4 regions of the Vagococcus hydrophili genome follow, and region 2 is predicted to be linked to each of the others. Evidence: predicted binding sites of a transcription regulator. Region 2 holds the regulator's gene; each other region holds the start of a gene.

Region 1 (4,749 bases), 1.1 Mb from region 2:
TTTAAGTGCCTTTAATTCTAAAATCGTATCTCTTAAGGTTGCTGCTTTTTCAAAGTCTAATGATTTCGCTGCATCTTTCATTTGTGCTTCTAACTCTACTAATAATTCAGATTTTTCAGCTTTATTTAAGTGTTCAAATTGCTCTGTTAAGCTGATATCTTCTTCATCTTCACTTGTCTTAGAAATACGAATTAAGTCACGAATTTCTTTAATGATTGTTTTCGGCGTAATACCATGTTCTATGTTGTATGCTTCTTGAATGGCACGTCTTCTTGCTGTTTCCTCAATTGCATAGGTCATAGAATCTGTCATTTTATCGGCATACATAATAACTTTTCCGTTTTCATTACGAGCCGCACGACCAATTGTTTGAACAAGAGAACGCTGACTTCTTAAGAACCCTTCTTTATCGGCATCAAGTATCGCCACAAGTGATACTTCTGGAACGTCAATTCCTTCTCTTAAAAGGTTAATTCCAATTAGAACATCAAATTCACCTAAACGTAAATCACGGATAATCTCTGTTCTCTCTAATGTTTTGATATCACTATGAAGGTATTTTACTTTAATCCCTAACTCTTTAAAGTAGTCTGTTAAATCTTCAGACATTTTCTTCGTTAACGTCGTGATAAAGACCCGTTCATTTTTCTCAACTCGATCATTAATCTCTCCAACCAAGTCATCGATTTGTCCCATGATTGGTCGAACCTCAATTTCAGGATCCAGTAAACCAGTTGGACGAATAATTTGCTCTGCCACAATATCTGTTTGCTCTGCTTCGTAAGGACCAGGTGTTGCTGAAACATAAACAATTTGATCCACATGATCTTCAAATTCACCTAACTGCAGAGGACGATTATCTAAGGCGCTAGGTAATCTGAAACCATAATCCACTAACATTTGCTTTCTCGCTCTATCCCCATTATACATTCCGCGTACTTGAGGCATGGTCACGTGAGACTCATCTACCATAATCAAGGAATCTTCTGGGAAGAAGTCGATTAATGTATAAGGAGGTTCTCCCTCTTTTCTACCTTCCATTTGACGGGAATAGTTTTCAATTCCTGAACAATAGCCCATTTCACGCATCATTTCGATATCATAATTCGTTCGTTGTTCTAGTCGCTGAGCTTCTATCAGTTTTTCATCTTCGCGGAGTTCTTTTAATCTGACATCCAGTTCTTCTTGAATTCTTCCAATGGCTTCTTCCATTTGTTCTTCATTGGTTACAAAGTGAGTTGCAGGGAAAATCGCTACATGCTCTGTGTCTTTCATGATTTCTCCTGTTAAGGCATTCACTTCACGAATCCGGTCAATTTCGTCTCCAAAAAATTCAACTCGTAAAGCATGCTCATCTCTTGAAGCTAAGAAAATCTCTACAACGTCACCACGAACTCTAAACCGCCCACGCTGAAAATCGATATCGTTACGATCAAATTGAATATCTACTAAAGCTCGCAACAACTCGTCTCGCTCCATCTCCATACCCACACGAAGGGAAAGAACTTGATCTTGATATTCTTTTGGATCTCCTAACCCGTAAATACAAGAAACAGAAGCAACGACAATCACATCATTACGCTCTAACAAAGAACTTGTGGCTGAATGTCGCAGTTTATCAATCTCATCATTGACACTTGAATCTTTTTCAATGTAAGTATCACTTGAGGGAACGTACGCTTCTGGTTGATAGTAATCATAGTAACTCACAAAATATTCCACTGCATTATTTGGGAAAAATTCTTTAAACTCACTATATAATTGCCCAGCTAAGGTTTTATTATGAGCAATGATTAGGGTTGGCTTATTGACTTCTTTAATCACATTAGACATGGTAAATGTCTTACCAGAACCTGTGACCCCTAATAAAATTTGCGCTTTTTCTTTTTTATTTATATTATCTACTAACATTTTTATTGCCTCTGGTTGGTCACCAGAAGGTTCATATTTAGACACCAAATCGAAAGTGTAATCCGTTCGTCTTTCTATCATTTTAAAGGACTCCTTTGGCTGTTTATTGACTTTTTCATTTTACCATACCGAACACACTTTCGCCAATTGGAACTTTTAAAAACAAAAAAATACTCATATCATTTTCCTTTTTTGAACTAAAGTAGTATAATATATGAGTAGATATACATATGTATTTTAAAAGAGAGGATGTTCAATTTATGTCTAAAGAAATTTCACTGAATCAAATTAAAGCGTTTAATGAAGAATACTACGCTAAACCAACTCACTTAATCAGCCAAAGAGCGGTTAAAAAGAATGGGATTTTAGCATCATCAGAGAATCAATCATCAATTGTCAAAAATAATCCTGTCTTTTCAATCGATATCGACACAGGAAAAGTTGCCAATCAAAAACAAAGTGGTCGCTGTTGGATGTTTGCAGCCCTTAACACTTTCCGTCACCAAATTACAGATACTTTTAATATTAAAGATTTTGAGTTATCTCAAAACTATACTTTCTTCTGGGATAAATTTGAAAAAGCTAACTATTTCTATGAAAATATTTTAGCCACATCAAATGAAGAGTTAAGCAGTCGAAAAGTTGCATTCTTACTTCAAACTCCTCAACAAGATGGCGGTCAATGGGATATGCTTGTGGCGATTATTCAAAAATACGGCATCGTACCAAAAGCAATCATGCCTGAAACATTTAGCAGCTCTCAAAGTCGTGATCTAAATGGCTTTTTAGATAAAAAATTACGTAAAGATGCATTAACTTTAAGAACTTTAGTCGCTGAAAATAAATCAGCTGAAGAAATTACTATTGAAAAAAATAAAATGCTCCAAGAAATTTACAACTTATTAGCAACAACTCTTGGAACACCACCAGAAACATTTGACTATTCTTATGTCGACACATATGGAAACTATCATTTAAAACAAGATTTAACGCCACAATCATTTTACGATGAATTTATCGGACGCGATTTAAATGACTATGTAAGTATTATCAATGCCCCAACAACAGATAAACCTTACAATCAAGTTTACACCGTTGAAATGTTAGGGAACGTGGTTGGTGGAAAAGAAGTTCGCCACTTAAACGTAGACATGCCAACCTTTAAAGGTTTAGCCATTGGTCAATTAAAAGCAGGCGAAGCTGTCTGGTATGGTTGTGATGTGGGTCAATCATCAACACGTGACTCAGGTCTTATGGCAACTGACGTTTACAGTGTAGAAGAAACGTTAGACATTGATTATACAATGACAAAAGCAGACCGCCTTGATTACGGGGAAAGTTTAATGACTCACGCTATGGTTATAACCGGCGTGGATTTAGTCGATGAAAAACCAACTAAATGGAAAGTAGAAAACAGCTGGGGAGATAAAGTCGGCACCAAAGGATATTTCGTAATGAGTGACGAATGGTTAGAAGAATACACATACCAAATCGTCATTAACAAAAAATACTTACCAAAAGAATTACTAGAAGTCATCGAAAAAGATGATGTAACTACACTACTACCATGGGATCCAATGGGCGCATTAGCGTGATAAAAAAGGCGGTTAACTCCAAGCAACTGGAAGAAATGAAAAATAATTCGTGCTTTTTGAATTAATTTTCATTTCTGAAGTTGCCGCAGGAGTTGCCTTTTGAATCCAGACTACATAGCGTGATAAAAAAGGCGGTTAACTCCAAGCAACTGGAAGAAATGAAAAATAATTCGTGCTTTTTGAATTAATTTTCATTTCTGAAGTTGCAGCAGGAGTTGCCTTTTGAATCCGGACTACATAGCGTGATGAAAAAGGCGGTTAACTTCAAGCAACTGGAAGAAATGAAAAATAATTCGTGCTTTTTGAATTAATTTTCATTTCTGAAGTTGCCGCAGGAGTTGCCTTTTGAATCCAGACTACATAGCGTGATAAAAAAGGCGGTTAACTCCAAGCAACTGGAAGAAATGAAAAATAATTCGTGCTTTTTGAATTAATTTTCATTTCTGAAGTTGCAGCAGGAGTTGCCTTTTGAATCCGGACTACATAGCGTGATGAAAAAGGCGGTTAACTTCAAGCAACTGGAAGAAATGAAAAATAATTCGTGCTTTTTGAATTAATTTTCATTTCTGAAGTTGCCGCAGGAGTTGCCTTTTGAATCCGGACTACATAGCGTGATGAAAAAGGCGCTTAACTCCAAGCAACTGGAGGAACTACTAAACAATCCACGTTTTTCGGATTATTTTTTATTCCTGAAGTTACCGAAGGAGCAGATTTTTTATTCCCGACTATAAACCTGATAAAAAAGGCGTCTAGCTTCAATTAACTAAAAAAATACCGCGTTGTAAGGTCATACTTACATCACGGTATTTTTACTTTTTATTTAGGTAATTGTTGTTTCAATAATGTTTGAATACGTACTAATTCTTCATCTGGAATGACTTGATATGATAAACCATCAATCATTTCACCATTTCCGTGAAGAGTTTCATTATCAATTGTTGTGAAACAGTTACGGTAATCTTTGGCGATTTTAAACATTTCATCTGGTTCTAAATCAGTCTTCATGTTCTCTTCAATCGCTTTTAAGATTTGTTTATAGCGAGTCACACCGTTAAATGTTAACGCACGATCAGCAATGGCACCAATAACTTCTTGTTGTCTTGCTTGGCGACCGTAATCTCCATTTGGATCTTCATATCTCATACGAGTATAGGCTAATGCTTGTTCCCCGTTTAATTTATTTTTACCTTTAGGGAATTTATGACCATCTTGTTCAAATTCAAATTTATTATTCACTTCGACG
Region 2 (4,749 bases):
GACTTGCAGATGAATCACCTACTTCGTAAACTGGTAAAGCTTTTTCTAAATCAACCGTTACTTCACCTTTGAATGCTGCTTCAAATTGAGCCGCTAATTCTGGGTATTCAGCTTTATATGAAGCGAATAATTCGTTCCATGCAGCTTCTTCTTTTTGACCTTTTTCAATCATGTCTGCTTTAAAACGAGCAGTCACTTCTTCAGGAACAGTAAATTCTGGGTAGTCCCATCCGTAATTTTTCTTAGCTAATGCAATACCGTCAGCTCCTAATGGGGCACCGTGAACTTTGTTCGTTCCTTGTAATTCAGCACCAAAACCGATGATTGTTTTCACTTCGATAATCGTTGGTTTGCTTGTTTCTTTCTTAGCTTCTTCAATAGCGTTAGAAATAGCTTCTAAATCATTGCCATCTTTCACTAAGATATGTTGCCAACCAGTTGCTTCAAAACGTCCTTTAACACTTTCACTAAATGATTTGTCTAATGGACCATCTAATGAAATATCGTTTGAATCGTAAAGAACAACTAATTTATCTAATTTTAAGTGACCAGCTAAACTGATTGCTTCTTGTGAAACACCTTCCATTAAGTCGCCATCGCCACATAATGCGTAAGTATAGTGATCAACAATATTGAAGTTTTCTTTGTTGTAAGTTCCTGCTAAGTGAGCTTCTGCCATGGCAAAACCAACACTCATCGCAATCCCTTGTCCTAATGGTCCTGTTGTTGCTTCGATACCATCAGTATGGTGAACTTCTGGATGTCCTGGTGTTAAGCTATCCCACTGGCGGAAATTTTTGATTTCTGACATTGGTAAGTTGTATCCAGATAAATGAAGTAAGCTATATAACATCGCTGAACCATGACCAGCTGATAAAATAAAACGGTCACGATCTGCCCAATTTCTTGATGTAGATGGGTTAACTTTTAAATGTTTTGTCCATAATGTGTAAGCCATTGGTGCAGCCCCCATTGGTAAACCAGGGTGACCTGAGTTAGCTTTTTGAATCATGTCCAAACTTAATGTACGAATTGTATTGACACCTAATTGATCGATTTGATCGAACTTCATATAATACATCCTCCTATTTAGGTTTTTTTTACCTTTATCTACGTATCATTTTAACGCTTTCTACAACATTTTGCAAGGCTTTACATTAGGAAAGCGCAAAAAAGATAAGGGACGACTATCTGCCGTGTAATCCCTTATCTTTTTGAATGTCTTTTAATTTATCAGGTGTTACATCATTACCCTCAGTATCGACAACTTTCATGCCTTCGATATGATTACGCATCCCACCTCTAAAACGGTGTAGGTATTCTTCTCTTAATTCTGCTTGTTCTTGTTTTTCAGCAGCCGTTAAACCAGTTTCTGTTTTGGCTTTTTTTGCTAATTCATTAATTCGTGCTAATTTTTCTTTTGATAACATATGTGAACCTCCTCGTACAAACTTCTATAATTTTAGCTTAATTTCATTAAAAATTCAATCATTTAAACTACAAAAAAAAGCGAACACCCGTTTGATTTACTTACTAATATATGTTACACTCAAAAAAAAAGAAAAGAGGCCGACTTATGACAAGAAAGCAGTCTTCAAGACAAGTAGATGTCTTACGATATATATACGAACAAGTTGAATCACGTGGCTATCCACCAACAGTCAGAGAAATCGGAGAAGCGGTTAATTTATCTTCTACTTCTACCGTCCACGGACATTTATCCAGATTAGAGAAAAAAGGGCTTATTCACCGAGATCCTACTAAACCTAGAGCAATCGAACTTACTTCGGAAGGCTTAGATTTAATCGGCGTAAAGCCAACAACGATTCCAATGCTAGGAGTAGTTACAGCAGGAGAACCTATTTTAGCGGTTGAAGATGCTTCTGACTTCTTTCCATTACCACCTGATTTGAAATATGAAGAAAACAGTTTGTTCATGTTAACCATTCGAGGTGAAAGTATGATTAATGCCGGGATTTTTGACGGTGATCATGTCATCGTTAGAAAACAAGCAGCTGCTAGCAACGGTGACGTCGTAATCGCTATGACTGACGAGAACGAAGCAACGTGTAAACGATTCTTTAAAGAAACTAACTACATCCGTCTACAACCTGAAAACGATACTTTAGAACCCATCATTTTAGACAATGTTTCTATCTTAGGAAAAGTTGTCGGCTTATACAGAAATCATATTTAAAAAATAAAGCTTAAATGCTTTATTTTTTTCTTTACAAAACGAACAAATGTTTGTATAATAAAAATACGAACAAACGTTCTAAATACATTTAGGAGTGATCAAAATGGAAGCAATCAGAAGGTATGCAGTTTTATTAATTGTTTTAGTATTAGGTGTCGTGTTAGGAACATTAGGTTGGCAGGCTGCCTTGGTCGTTTTGACTCCCTAGTTATGATTTGGTTAATGTTATGGGATGAAAAAAGCTATAAAACAAAACAATATAAACGCTACACAGAAGAAAAACAGCAATATATGTACCGTAACAGCCGATAATTATTTATCGGTTTTTTTTATTCTTTTTTTGTTATAATTATTCACTTTTTTGATTTATAAATCATTAAATAATATTATTAATAGTTATTTAAAATGAAAAAAACGTTTAAAATAGATATTTAATCAATAATAAAAGAACAAATAAGTTGCATCCTTTTTATAAATTATTTAGTATAAATATGCACCTAAAAATAAATTATAAAAGGAGTGGATGCATTTGACTTTAGAGTTATTAAAAATGGTCATTTTTATCTTATTAGGCACAAAAATTGCAGGACACTTATGTAACAGGTTCAACTTACCTGTCGTGTTTGGCGAATTACTATTGGGACTTTTACTCGGTCCAGCAATTCTTAATTTGGTCGCAGAAACAGACGGAATTGCTATGTTTTCAGAAATTGGGATTATTCTTCTCATGTTTCTCGTTGGACTGGAAAGCGATCTTAGTCTTTTAAAGAAATACCTAAAGCCAGCGATTACCGTTGCTTTGTTCGGTGTTTTTGTTCCCTTTATCTTCATCTCTCTTCTCGGACAACTTATCGGGATGGGAACCACAGAATCATTCTTTCTAGGCATTATCTTCAGTGCCACCTCACTCAGCATTACCGTTCAAGTATTAAAAGAATACAATTACATGGACAATGAAGCAGGCTCCATTACATTAGGTGCCGCCATTTTAGATGACACTCTCGTTGTTTTACTGATTAGTATATTTACAGCTGCCATTACTTTTGACGCTAGCACAGGATTTACTGTTCCGATGGCATGGGATTTAATTGGGCAAAAATTACTATTCTTCGGTATGATGTACCTTGTTGCTAAATACTTAATCACACCAGCCATGCGTTTATCTTCAAAATTAATTGCGGTTAAAGCAAAAACGGCTATGGCACTTGTTCTTTGTTTTACCTTCACCATTTTTGCTGAAGAAATGGGCTTAAGTGATATTATCGGTGCCTTCTTTATCGGGATGATGTTGTCTAGTCATGAATCAGCTCACGAGATTGAAAAAGATGTAGATACCATTGGAAACAGTCTTTTCATTCCAGTATTTTTTGTTTCTATTGGACTGGGGATCAGTATTGAAGCACTCTTCTCTCAATTTGGTTTAATTTTACTCTTATCAGTTGCCGCAGTTATCACAAAACTTGCTGGTGGTTATTTTGCTTCACGATTAATGAAAATTAACCGAAACGTGGCTCTAGTCGTTGGTTCTGGTATGGTTTCTCGAGGTGAGATGGCTTTAATTGTTGCTAAAATCGGACAAGAAGCTGGCTACATTTCCAGTGAATTCTTTACAGCAGTAATTGCTTCTATCATTATCACTACCTTAATCTCTCCCCTACTTTTAAAATTTAGTATTGGACTGGATCAAAAGGAAGATAACACAGAAAATATCAGAGCGTAAAACAAAAACATCTCTACTAAAATTCCCCTCTCTACTAGTACCTAGAGGAACTTTGGTAAAGATGTTTTTTCTCTTGCGTCCCACACCCGTTTGGATTACTCTAATCATATAGAAACAAATAAAAGAAAGAAGGTTATTTTATGACACAATCTACAATTGAATTGGTTCAAACACTAACAAATATCCCCTCACCAACTGGGGATACAACAAAGATTATTCATTTCCTTGATCAAGAATTACAAAAACACGGATTTCAAGGTATTATTAACCGCAAAGGTAGTTTAATCGTGACTGTTCCTGGTAAAGACGATGAGAATCACCGCTTTATTACGGCACATATTGATACATTAGGCGCTATGGTTCGCGGTATCAAACCTGACGGACGTTTGAAACTAGATTTAATTGGCGGTTTCAAATATAACTCCATTGAAGGTGAATATTGTACGATTCATACGCAATCAGGTAAAGATTACACTGGAACAATTTTAATGCATCAAACCAGTGTCCACGTTTATAAAGATGCTGGTTCTGCTGAAAGAAATCAAGACAACATGGAAGTCCGTATTGACGAAAAAACTTTCTCAGAAGAAGATACTAAAAAATTAGGCATTCAAGTCGGCGATTTCATTAGTTTTGATCCTCGTACTGAAATCACACCTAGTGGTTTTATTAAGTCTCGTCATTTAGATGATAAAGTAAGTGCCGCTATTTTGATTAACTTTTTAATTGATCTTAAGAAAAATAATGAATCGCTACCTTACACAACCCACTTCTTCTTTTCTAATAATGAAGAAATTGGTTACGGTGGAAATTCTAATATTGATGAAAAAGT
Region 3 (4,749 bases), 1.2 Mb from region 2:
ACCTGGCGTGTTCTATGTTTGGAATAAACAAAAAGATCAAATCTTACGTGGTGGTGAAGTTCCAAGTCCTGTTGATTTTTGGATGCCAATTGATTGGACTGGTGTTGGTATTCATGATTCATCATGGCAAAATCCTGATGCCTATGGTGGCGACTCTCATTTAACAGTCGGTTCTCATGGATGTATTAACACACCTCCAAGTGTCTGTGCCAAATTATATGACATGATTGATGTTGGTGTTCCTGTTATAGTCTTTTAGTATAAACTGGTCAAAAAGGCGCTTGGCTCTGAGCAACTACAAAATCTTTCGACTCAAGACCAAAAGAGGTTTGACGTAATGGAGGCTGCTGAAAAAGTCCCGATTTTCAATTAAGAAAATCGGGACTTTTATTTTTCTACCACATTACTACTATTTACATCTTGAAATAGGTACTCCATTCTCCACAAACCGTCGTTTTCAGTCTAGTATTTTAGGATTCAGAAATCCACTAATTTGAATCTTTGTTATTTTACTATTTTTTCAGCAGCTTCACGTAACGTCAGCCTCTTTTTTAATACTATGGAGGGCTCATCATGAAAAATAAATGGCTAGAAACAGATCGGTTAATTCTTTCTAATTGGTCAAAAGAAGATTTCCCCTTAGCATTTAAGCTTTGGGGAACACAGAGGTCACACGATTTATTGCTAAAGATGGTATCTTTTCAACTGAAGATATTGAAAAGCGGTTAGCATTAGAAATGGCAAACTGGAAAAAACATCACTTACAATATGCGCCTATTTTTACGAAGGAAGATGCTATCTTTATTGGTTGTGCTGGGTTGCGACCTTACGAAGAAAACACTTTAGAAATCGGTTTTCATCTCTTACCAAACGTTTGGGGTAAAGGCTACGGAAAAGAAATTGCTTTAGAAGTGATTGCTTATGCTAAAACTCTAGAAAATATTGATTATTTATTTGCCGGCCATCATCCAGAGAATACAGAATCTGAGGGTTTATTACTAAAATTAGGATTTATTCCTATTGAACCTATTTATTATGAACCAACAGGATTATTTCATCCTTCTTATAGACTAAATTTAAAAAGAGATAGCTAATCAAAATGTTGACTAGCTATCTCTTTTGTATTACTCACTAATAATAATGGTAGGTTGATTTTTGTTTACTGTGTACAATTTAGGGGCTACTTTTAAATACGTTTCAACCAATTCTTTCAGCTCTTCTATCGCCAAATCACTGCGCTCTTTTTGATGTGCATTGATTGACTCAATCACTAAAATCGCCTGAGTTGTACTTTCTGTTAACATGGTGCGCTGTGCTTCACGCCAGTTCATCGAACGACAAATTGCCCCTTCATCATCTGCATAAATGATTTCTTCTGGTAAGGCTGGTGAATCTTCTTCTGCGCCTAATGGTAAAAAGGATTCACCTCCTGTTGCTTTTTTTAATTTCAAATCACCCATGATTGACTCAATATCTTCACCACCACAAGGCACAGCATATTTTAAAGAAACGCTATTGTAGATATCAACTAATGGATTAATCGGCATAAATACTCGGTCTTGATGCACTCGTTTAAGTAAAGCTTCAATTGAAGATCGGGCACCTTTTTTCGTTTTAAATTGACGGAAAGCTTCTCGCCATTCAGCAATCACTTGATTATCTGTAAAGTTCTCTTCTGATAAATGTTTTTTCGCTCCTAAAGCGCCTTCTGCTAATAAAGACAAGTAAGCAGCGTCCTCTGTCTCACCTACTCGGTTATCTATTCCCTCTAAAACTAGCACATTAAATTGAGCCTCTTCAAACACTTCAAAAAAACTTGGTTCTACTGTAAATTTTTTCATTGTTTCAATCCTCTCTATTTTTACTTGGTTTCTTTATTATATCCCTCAATGAGTTAATTTGCGAGAATACAAAAAAGAGAATGGCATAGCATTCTCTACATTTACTTCATATTATAATTTATCTACAACATTTTTAGGGACATCTTCTTTTTTTACTTCTTCCCACGTTTCTACAAATCTACCCTTCGTATCTAACTTAAGGATGGCATTCTCTCTTAGTTCACCAGGAGCATAAAAGGTTAAATCATAGCTTTTTCCACTTTCATTGATTGCCTTTTGTGTATATAAATAGCCACCTGGCTCTTGTTTTGTTCCGTATTTACTATTCGTCACCACATATGATGGTTCCTTTTTAATCGTTACATTAAAGCGATCAAAAACTTGGCCTAAATCATTATTTTGAGTTGAAACCTGTCCTTCTGTTAATTTCGATCCTAAAATCGGTCCTCCTACGACAATTCCGCCAACTAATACTAAACCAAAAATAAATTTTTTCATTTCAAATTCCCCGTTCTTTATCTCTATTTGATAAACCTATTATAACGAGGTTTCTAGCTACTTTAAAAAGGCGGCAGACGGATTTTCATTCCGACTTTGGGCGTAAAAAAACTAGACATGCGAACGAACGTTCTGATATAATGCAAGAATAGCTTTAATTACAGGAGGTCATTATAATGAAAAAAGTAGGTTTTATTTTACTAGATCAATACGCTGATTGGGAAGGTAGTTATCTTTCTAGTATGCTAGCTCAAGAAGGGTGGGCAATTTCAACTTTATCCATCCAAGAAAAAGTCACTTCTATTGGTGGTTTTACTACTCAAGTAGACACATTAATTACTAAGGAAAATCCGATGAATGATTTTGACTTACTTGTTTTAATTGGAGGTAACTCTTGGCATCTTGATTACCCAGAAATCACTCAATTACTGACTCGCTATATTGCTCATAAAAAACCAGTCGCAGCTATTTGTGGTGCGGTGGATTATCTAGCAAGAAACGGTTTATTAACTCACTTTAACCATACAGGTAACGCACAATTCTTCTGGAACGACTTTGAAAATTACCTGAACAAGGAGCAATTTTTAGAACAACAAGCTGTTTTAGATAAAACACTGGTCACTGCAAACGGAACAGCCGCTCTTGATTTCACTGAACTTACTTTAGAGATGATTGGTTTCACTCAAGAAGAGGCTCAGAAAAAAGTTGATATGTTCCGTTTGGGATATTATGCTTTTTGTGAGAAATATGGAAATCCTTATCTTTAAATCACACCAATTTTTTAGAAAAATACAACACTAAATCGTCGTTATTGAGGCAGCTTTCTCCCCTCTGTAATTGACGATTTTCGTACCAAATACCTGAACCATCTGGCACATAACCATTTTTAATATAAAGACGTTGAGCAGCACCGTACCCTGAATGAAGTCCAACACCAATCGTCAAAATATCAGTAGAAAAACTCACTTCATAAGCAGCCCGTTTGATTAATTTTTGCCCGATACTCTTTCTTTGAAATCTCTCAAAAACATTAAAATCAACAATTTCTGGGTAAAGATCTTTAAAAGGACCTTGCTTGGATTTTGAAACAATCGTTAAATAGCCCGCCACTTGATTATCAAGTTCGGCAACTAACACTTGGCGCTTGCCTTTTTCTTGCTCACGTAAATAGTTTTCTAAAATTTCAGTTCGAGCTTCCCATTCCTGTCTGATAAATCCCTGATTAATGGCTAATATATCTGACTTTTTCATCTTTCGAATAACTAATTCCACACTGCTTCCCCCTCATCTTTGTTATGATATCTCTAGTTTATCACAATGATGAGAGTTGATTTTTTTATAATTTAATCGTATGTTAAAGAAAGATAAGTTCATTCATACAAAGGAGAGAAATTATGGAATTAATTATTAATAACGCCCCTTGGCAACGTGCCGCAGCGCTTTACGTTAGAATGTGCGTCTTTGTTTTAGAAAGAGGGATTAGTTTAGCCGACGAGTTTGATGATGCTGATATAGATGGGACGGTTTACGCTGTAATTTACGATCAGGCGCTTCCCATTGCCACAGGTCGCCTTTTAAAAGAAGATGATACACTATGTCGCTTCACTCGAATTGCTACGTTAAAAGAGTATCGAGGGCAACAGCGAGGTGCTAAAATTATCCACGCTTTAGAACAATATGCTATCTCACAAAACTTTAAAAAAGCTCAAATCCATTCAGAATTAACGGCTAAAGTTTTTTATGAGAAACAGGGATATATAGCTGTTTCAGAAGTATATGATGAAGATGGTGTACCTTGTCAGACGTTGGAGAAGGTATTTTCATGATTATCTAGATAAACGGAGCATATGGAGCTGGAAAGACAACCATTGCGGAATTACTTCATCAAAAGTTGAAAGGCTCTTATCTTTACGATCCTGAAAATATCGATGACTTTTTAGCGCCATAATTTACTTTCTCCCATTCAAAAAGGTGATTTTCAAGAGACTACAAGAAAGAAACTCTCATCAAATTACTTCGGGGACGGAAAGAGCAGATGTTATTTTAAAGCATTTTGAAAAAATTGATAATGAAAAAATTACGCCAGAAGAAGTAGTTGAAGTGATTTTAGAAATAGTAAAAAAATATAAAAAAACAAAACATCTTAGTTGATTAAAATGTCTTGTTCTTCATATTAAAAATTTACTCATATAACCCATAACTTCTCTTACATAATAAAGGGAGATAGCTCATTCATTAAATCATAAGTTGAGGATAGTGATAGTATTGATACTATGTTTTTATAGACAATATTGTGATATAATAATATTGTAAGGGACGCATTGGTAGTACGTCCCTAGATAGAACCGTTTAAGACGGTAGCAAGTAATATTATTTAAAAATAACCGTTAACTCGCCAAAGTTACGACGG
Region 4 (4,749 bases), 330 kb from region 2:
TTAAAACCTCACCTACTCTTTCCTTGCCGAAATCACTATGACAACATGAAGCTGCTAAAAAATCAGCCCCATGCGCAGTGATATGAATCCAACCATATTTTGTCGAGTAACCGGTTTGATTTCTTTCGCGTCTTAAATAAAGGCTAGCTTGATTAAAAAAGTATTCTTTCTCTTCTGTTGTAAGTTGTTGACAGTATTTACTCTCAATCTCATCATCTACAGCAATTACACAAGCATTCATAAGTGCTGTGAAACTCCTTTGAAGCGTGCTAGGTATTCCTTGTGGCGTTTGACTATTAATCATATCGCCGTTAATACTTGAGGAAACTAGTTGATGATATTGATCTAGAGTAAATTTCCCCTGAATTAATGAAAGTGAAATAGCATTATAAACAAGTTCATCTCTAACTCCTGGATCAACATCCCCAATATGATCTATTAACCATGTAACTTCTTCGTCTGTCCAAGTTCCTTTTCTAGTTGTTCTAATTTACTGCTTACGATATTTTCCAAAGTATCACCTCTAATCTTAGAATTTGATTTTTTTCTTAATTAAAAAGAGTGCTGTTGCTCCTAGAGTTAATAAAGAGATAATCATGAAACTGATAATCAACCATTCAGGAGCTTTAAAGACAATCGCAGTATAGATAATAATGGTAAATGGGATGATTTGTTTTAGAAAAAGATTCGTCACATTACTGTTGTTCTTTTCCTTCTTATTCCAAGAAATCTCGACGATTAATTCAATGGCAATTAATCCAATTATAAAGAAAGCTGCAAGTATGGGTAAGGAAATAGAAATTTTTAATAGATAGATAAAAGCACTTAGAACTAAGTTAAACACTCCAAAGAATAATAAGCATTTTCCTCGTAGTTTATTAGTAAAAGGTAAATATTCCTCCTTGTTCTTTCTAAAAAAATAAGAAGTATCGTTCCAAAAGGTATTTGGTGTAAATCGGGACAAGCTACCAAATAAACTTACAATAGAAATCGCTATAAAAAACCAGACTGTTTCATTCATTTAAATCATCTTCTTTCTAATTATTTTTTATGACTAATTGTGGCCATTTTTCCTGCCAATTCTTCTTTGTGACTCGATTTTGATAGGCAATCATTCGCTCAGAGTCTTCTTCAAAATAAGGTGTTGGTTGTACTATAAATGAAGCGATATCGTCAATTCCATAAGGCGCAATGAGTTCTATATTGCCTTCTTTAAGTCTTACGCCGATTGCTGTACAACGCTCAGGAAATTTTGATAAGGCATCCAGACTACTTTTATAAGTATCTGTGTTTGGGTTATGAGAATGCATATACACTTGGTTTTTAAGTTCCCATTGATAGTTCGGGTAGTTATTTTTAAGTTCTTGTTCTATTTTAAGGGTTTCTTCATAAGTAATAGTGGGATCAAAAAATATGACATCAACATCTGTTGTTAGTTGATACTCTTTGGTTTCAGATAAATAGTCCCAAAAGTAATTCCTAATGGTTCCAGCGCATAACCAACAATCCTTTAACTCAAGTTTTTCGATGATTTTTAAAAGGTCCATCAGTTTAGGTTCATCTCTAATAATTTGTTTAAATTCGTCTAAAGTCATCGTTCTGTCTTTTCCTCTTCTGCATAGTTATTAGAATTAATATAGTATTTTCTCTTTTTATTAGTTTCCATCTTCTTTTGAATTTCTTTGTCTAAATCAATGTTGAGAATCTCTGATAAACCTAATAAGTAGATAGCGACATCCGCTAATTCTTCACCTAGAGTGTCACTATCTTTTTTATAAGCATCAAAAGCCTCCGCTACTTCACCGTAAAGGAACAAAAATTCTTTCTCGATATTAGTAGTATTGAAACCTTGTTGCTTTTTATTGTTCAAAATATCTGTTTGATAAGACTTTATACTCATAATTTTGTCCCCCTCAACTATAATAATTAACTTTTCAGGTGCTACATGTTAATTATATCACTATCTGGTTTATTTTTGAATTTTGACAAAAGAGACAATCTATAATAATATTCATCATAGGGAACGTATGTTTTTACGTGAAAGGAAACTAGTAAAATGAGTCGAGAAAAAATAAATAAACTAATTGAAATCGAAAATCAAAACCTACCTTGGTTTGTTAAAGAATATTTGCACTCTAAGAGTATTGTCCCCTACTCTGCTGTGACTTTATATGAGTATGCTAAAGAGTTTCGTCGCTTTTTTGAATGGCTAATCTCAGAAGAAATCATCTCTGCTCCAAGGACTCTTCAAATTGAGTTAGAGGATTTAGAAGAATTAAGAAAAGAAGATGTGGAATTGTATAAGTCTCATTTAATGCATTCACCAAAAGTTGGGACAGTTAAAGATAGTCGTTCTCGCTCTTTTGTGACGGTTCAACGATCAATCACCGCCCTTCGTTCATTGTTTAAATATTTAAATACGCAAACGGAGACAAAAAACAATCAAGTCTACCTCTCTCAAAACGTGTTTTTAAAGATAGAAAATGTTAAGACGACTAAGACGCTCCAGGAACGCTCACGGAGTATTGAAAAGAAGCTCCTTCTTGATGATGAAGCGATTCTCTTTTTATATTATATTGATCAGGATTATGAAAACACCTTAACGAGCCATCAAGCAAAAGCGGCTTTTAAGCGAAATAAGATTAGAGATTTAGGGATTATTGCGTTGTTTTTAGGAACTGGAATTAGATTATCTGAGTTGGTGAATATGCAAGTCTCCGATTTAGATACCCTAAATTTAGAGGCCACTGTTATTAGAAAAGGTGGATTTAAAGATATTGCTTTAATATCCTCTTTGTTTATTGACTACATCGTTCAATACGAAGAAGCTCGTCAGCGACTTTACGCACCAGATTTTCAAGAGAAAGCTCTATTTTTAACGACCTATAAAGGAGCGGCTAAAAGAATTGAACCTTCGACTGTTGAAAAAATGGTGGCTAAATATTCTAGTTCATTTAAAACGCGAATTACTCCCCATAAATTGAGACACACGGTTGGCACTCAACTCTATAAGAAAACCAATAGCTTATTGACTGTCTCTCATCAGTTAGGACAAACGGGAACAAGTGCCACAGCGATTTACACTCATATAGTGGATTCGGAACAAAGAGATGCGATGAATGATTTGTGGAATGATAACGAATAAAACCAGAGAAAACCGATATTTTTCGGTCTACTCTGGTTTTTTGGTGATAAAAGAAGTTAAAAAAAGAGAAATAATCCCTAGAATAGGTAAAACAATCGGAATTAGTAAATTAAGTTGGTAACTTAAGATGGTTTCTTCAAAGAGACCTGATTGAGCGGTATGTAGAATCGCATAATTAAAGGCAGAGAAACCAATTATCGAACCCATACTTAAAATGAAAATGCTAAAAATCAGTAGTTGAAAAGCGACAAACAATTGAATCATACGTGGTGTTTGCCCTAAGAGTAACATGGTGTGATGCTCTTCTTTTTGGGTTAGACTAAATAATTTTATATTCTTCTTCATATTAAGTAGAGACATAATAAATAAGATACCAGTAATGATCATAGAGCTATAAGTAAAAATCGCAATTGGTAGTAGATATGGCGTATTAAATTGAGCTTCCTCTATATTATGTTCCACTTCCCAAAGCATCCCTTGTCTAATGAAATAGAAAAAGAGGGCTAAATGTAGCATAAAAAAGGTAAATCCACTTAAAAATAGATTACCGATTGTTGTTAGGATAATGCCTTTAGTGCGAATGACTTCTTTTATCGCGTCTTGAAACGCATAGTAAACAACCATTAACTCACCTCTTTTTTGAATGTTTCAGCAAGTATCGATTCTCCTTTACTCTTTAGGTAAATATAGGGAATCTTTTTGTATTCTCCGTATTTCTCTTGATCGAGATTAAAATCTACAACTAACATATCACCGTATCTTTCTTCTAAATCAATCATCTCTCTTAAGGCTGTCAGTATTTTATAAGAATCTCCTGTTACAAAAGAATTGCTTAATTGAGCTCTCGTTTCTTTATCCAAGTAATTTAAACTATGAGTGTATTCTTTTCCGTAGTTTTTATCCCAACCCTCTTTAGCTGCGATGGTCCAGGTAATAGCTTGAATAACTTCCTCACGTGCCAATCTTAAATAAAACTCAGCAAGCAACACTTGATTTCTTAAGGTCGCTTTTAGGATGTTTGGTACCATCCACCAAAACTCAGTGATTGAGTTCTCGACTTGCAACTGACTTGGTTTAGTTAAGTAGTAGTCTGATTCAGTGAGGATAGGTAAATCTTTAACTAAATTATCCTTGTCTTCGATAATCAACGTTAAGGAATCCTCAGCTAAATAATCTGTCAACGTCTCCAGTAATCTAATCTGTAAGTCGATTCTAAGACCATCCACGTACTGAACCAAATAAACATACCCTTTTCCTTTTAATAGCTCGTTAGGACAAACTGGATCGTTCTCAGGCTCTGTCATAATTAAGACTTCACCGAATTTATTTAAAAAGCTGGCATTTTTTATGTATTTTTCTAAATCCGTTGTAAAAAAGACCACGTCATAATCTTTGAATTTATCTTCTGGAATATTCGGATTGACTTTTGAACCATTCATTCCGAAGACTCTTAAATCTTCTTGTTCATGGAAAAATTGTTTTAATTGTTGCATAGTATCTGTCATACTTACTTGCCACCTTCTTTTTTCATGTAGTAATTGATAAAGGTTTCCCCGCGAAGGATTAACTGATTTTCTTTGATAACATCATAGCCAAACACTTCA

What was found. Region 2 encodes LexA, which represses DNA repair genes until DNA is damaged. Its sites were predicted from a motif close to CNAACANNTGTTNG; they were not measured.
Region 1: uvrB (excinuclease ABC subunit UvrB) is a predicted target of LexA. The motif match lies at 2,041-2,054, and genes of this name have one in related genera.
Region 3: G7082_RS04660 (DJ-1/PfpI family protein) is a predicted target of LexA. The motif match lies at 2,460-2,473, and genes of this name have one in related genera.
Region 4: xerS (tyrosine recombinase XerS) is a predicted target of LexA. The motif match lies at 2,021-2,034, and genes of this name have one in related genera.

Annotation. Positions count from the first base shown of each region.
Region 1 is NZ_CP049887.1:259,916-264,664, forward strand. Features, by position in the region: gene uvrB (excinuclease ABC subunit UvrB) at 1-1,992, opposite strand, end outside; gene G7082_RS01360 (C1 family peptidase) at 2,172-3,506, shown strand; gene G7082_RS01365 (LCP family glycopolymer transferase) at 4,323-4,749, opposite strand, start outside.
Region 2 is NZ_CP049887.1:2,166,529-2,171,277, reverse strand. Features, by position in the region: gene tkt (transketolase) at 1-1,072, opposite strand, end outside; gene G7082_RS10645 (DUF896 family protein) at 1,188-1,430, opposite strand; gene lexA (transcriptional repressor LexA) at 1,577-2,197, shown strand; gene G7082_RS10630 (cation:proton antiporter) at 2,727-3,917, shown strand; gene G7082_RS10625 (M42 family metallopeptidase) at 4,058-4,749, shown strand, end outside.
Region 3 is NZ_CP049887.1:955,222-959,970, forward strand. Features, by position in the region: gene G7082_RS04640 (L,D-transpeptidase family protein) at 1-259, shown strand, start outside; gene G7082_RS04645 (GNAT family N-acetyltransferase) at 654-1,094, shown strand; gene G7082_RS04650 (B3/B4 domain-containing protein) at 1,125-1,841, opposite strand; gene G7082_RS04655 (YxeA family protein) at 1,953-2,339, opposite strand; gene G7082_RS04660 (DJ-1/PfpI family protein) at 2,516-3,106, shown strand; gene G7082_RS04665 (GNAT family N-acetyltransferase) at 3,108-3,611, opposite strand; gene G7082_RS04670 (GNAT family N-acetyltransferase) at 3,731-4,165, shown strand; partial or broken gene G7082_RS15180 (adenylyl-sulfate kinase) at 4,174-4,278, shown strand.
Region 4 is NZ_CP049887.1:2,498,060-2,502,808, forward strand. Features, by position in the region: gene G7082_RS12265 (DUF2785 domain-containing protein) at 1-241, opposite strand, end outside; gene G7082_RS12270 (hypothetical protein) at 530-1,021, opposite strand; gene G7082_RS12275 (nucleotidyltransferase family protein) at 1,038-1,595, opposite strand; gene G7082_RS12280 (MazG-like family protein) at 1,592-1,900, opposite strand; gene xerS (tyrosine recombinase XerS) at 2,057-3,145, shown strand; gene G7082_RS12290 (hypothetical protein) at 3,173-3,769, opposite strand; gene G7082_RS12295 (aminoglycoside 6-adenylyltransferase) at 3,769-4,650, opposite strand; gene G7082_RS12300 (GNAT family N-acetyltransferase) at 4,653-4,749, opposite strand, start outside.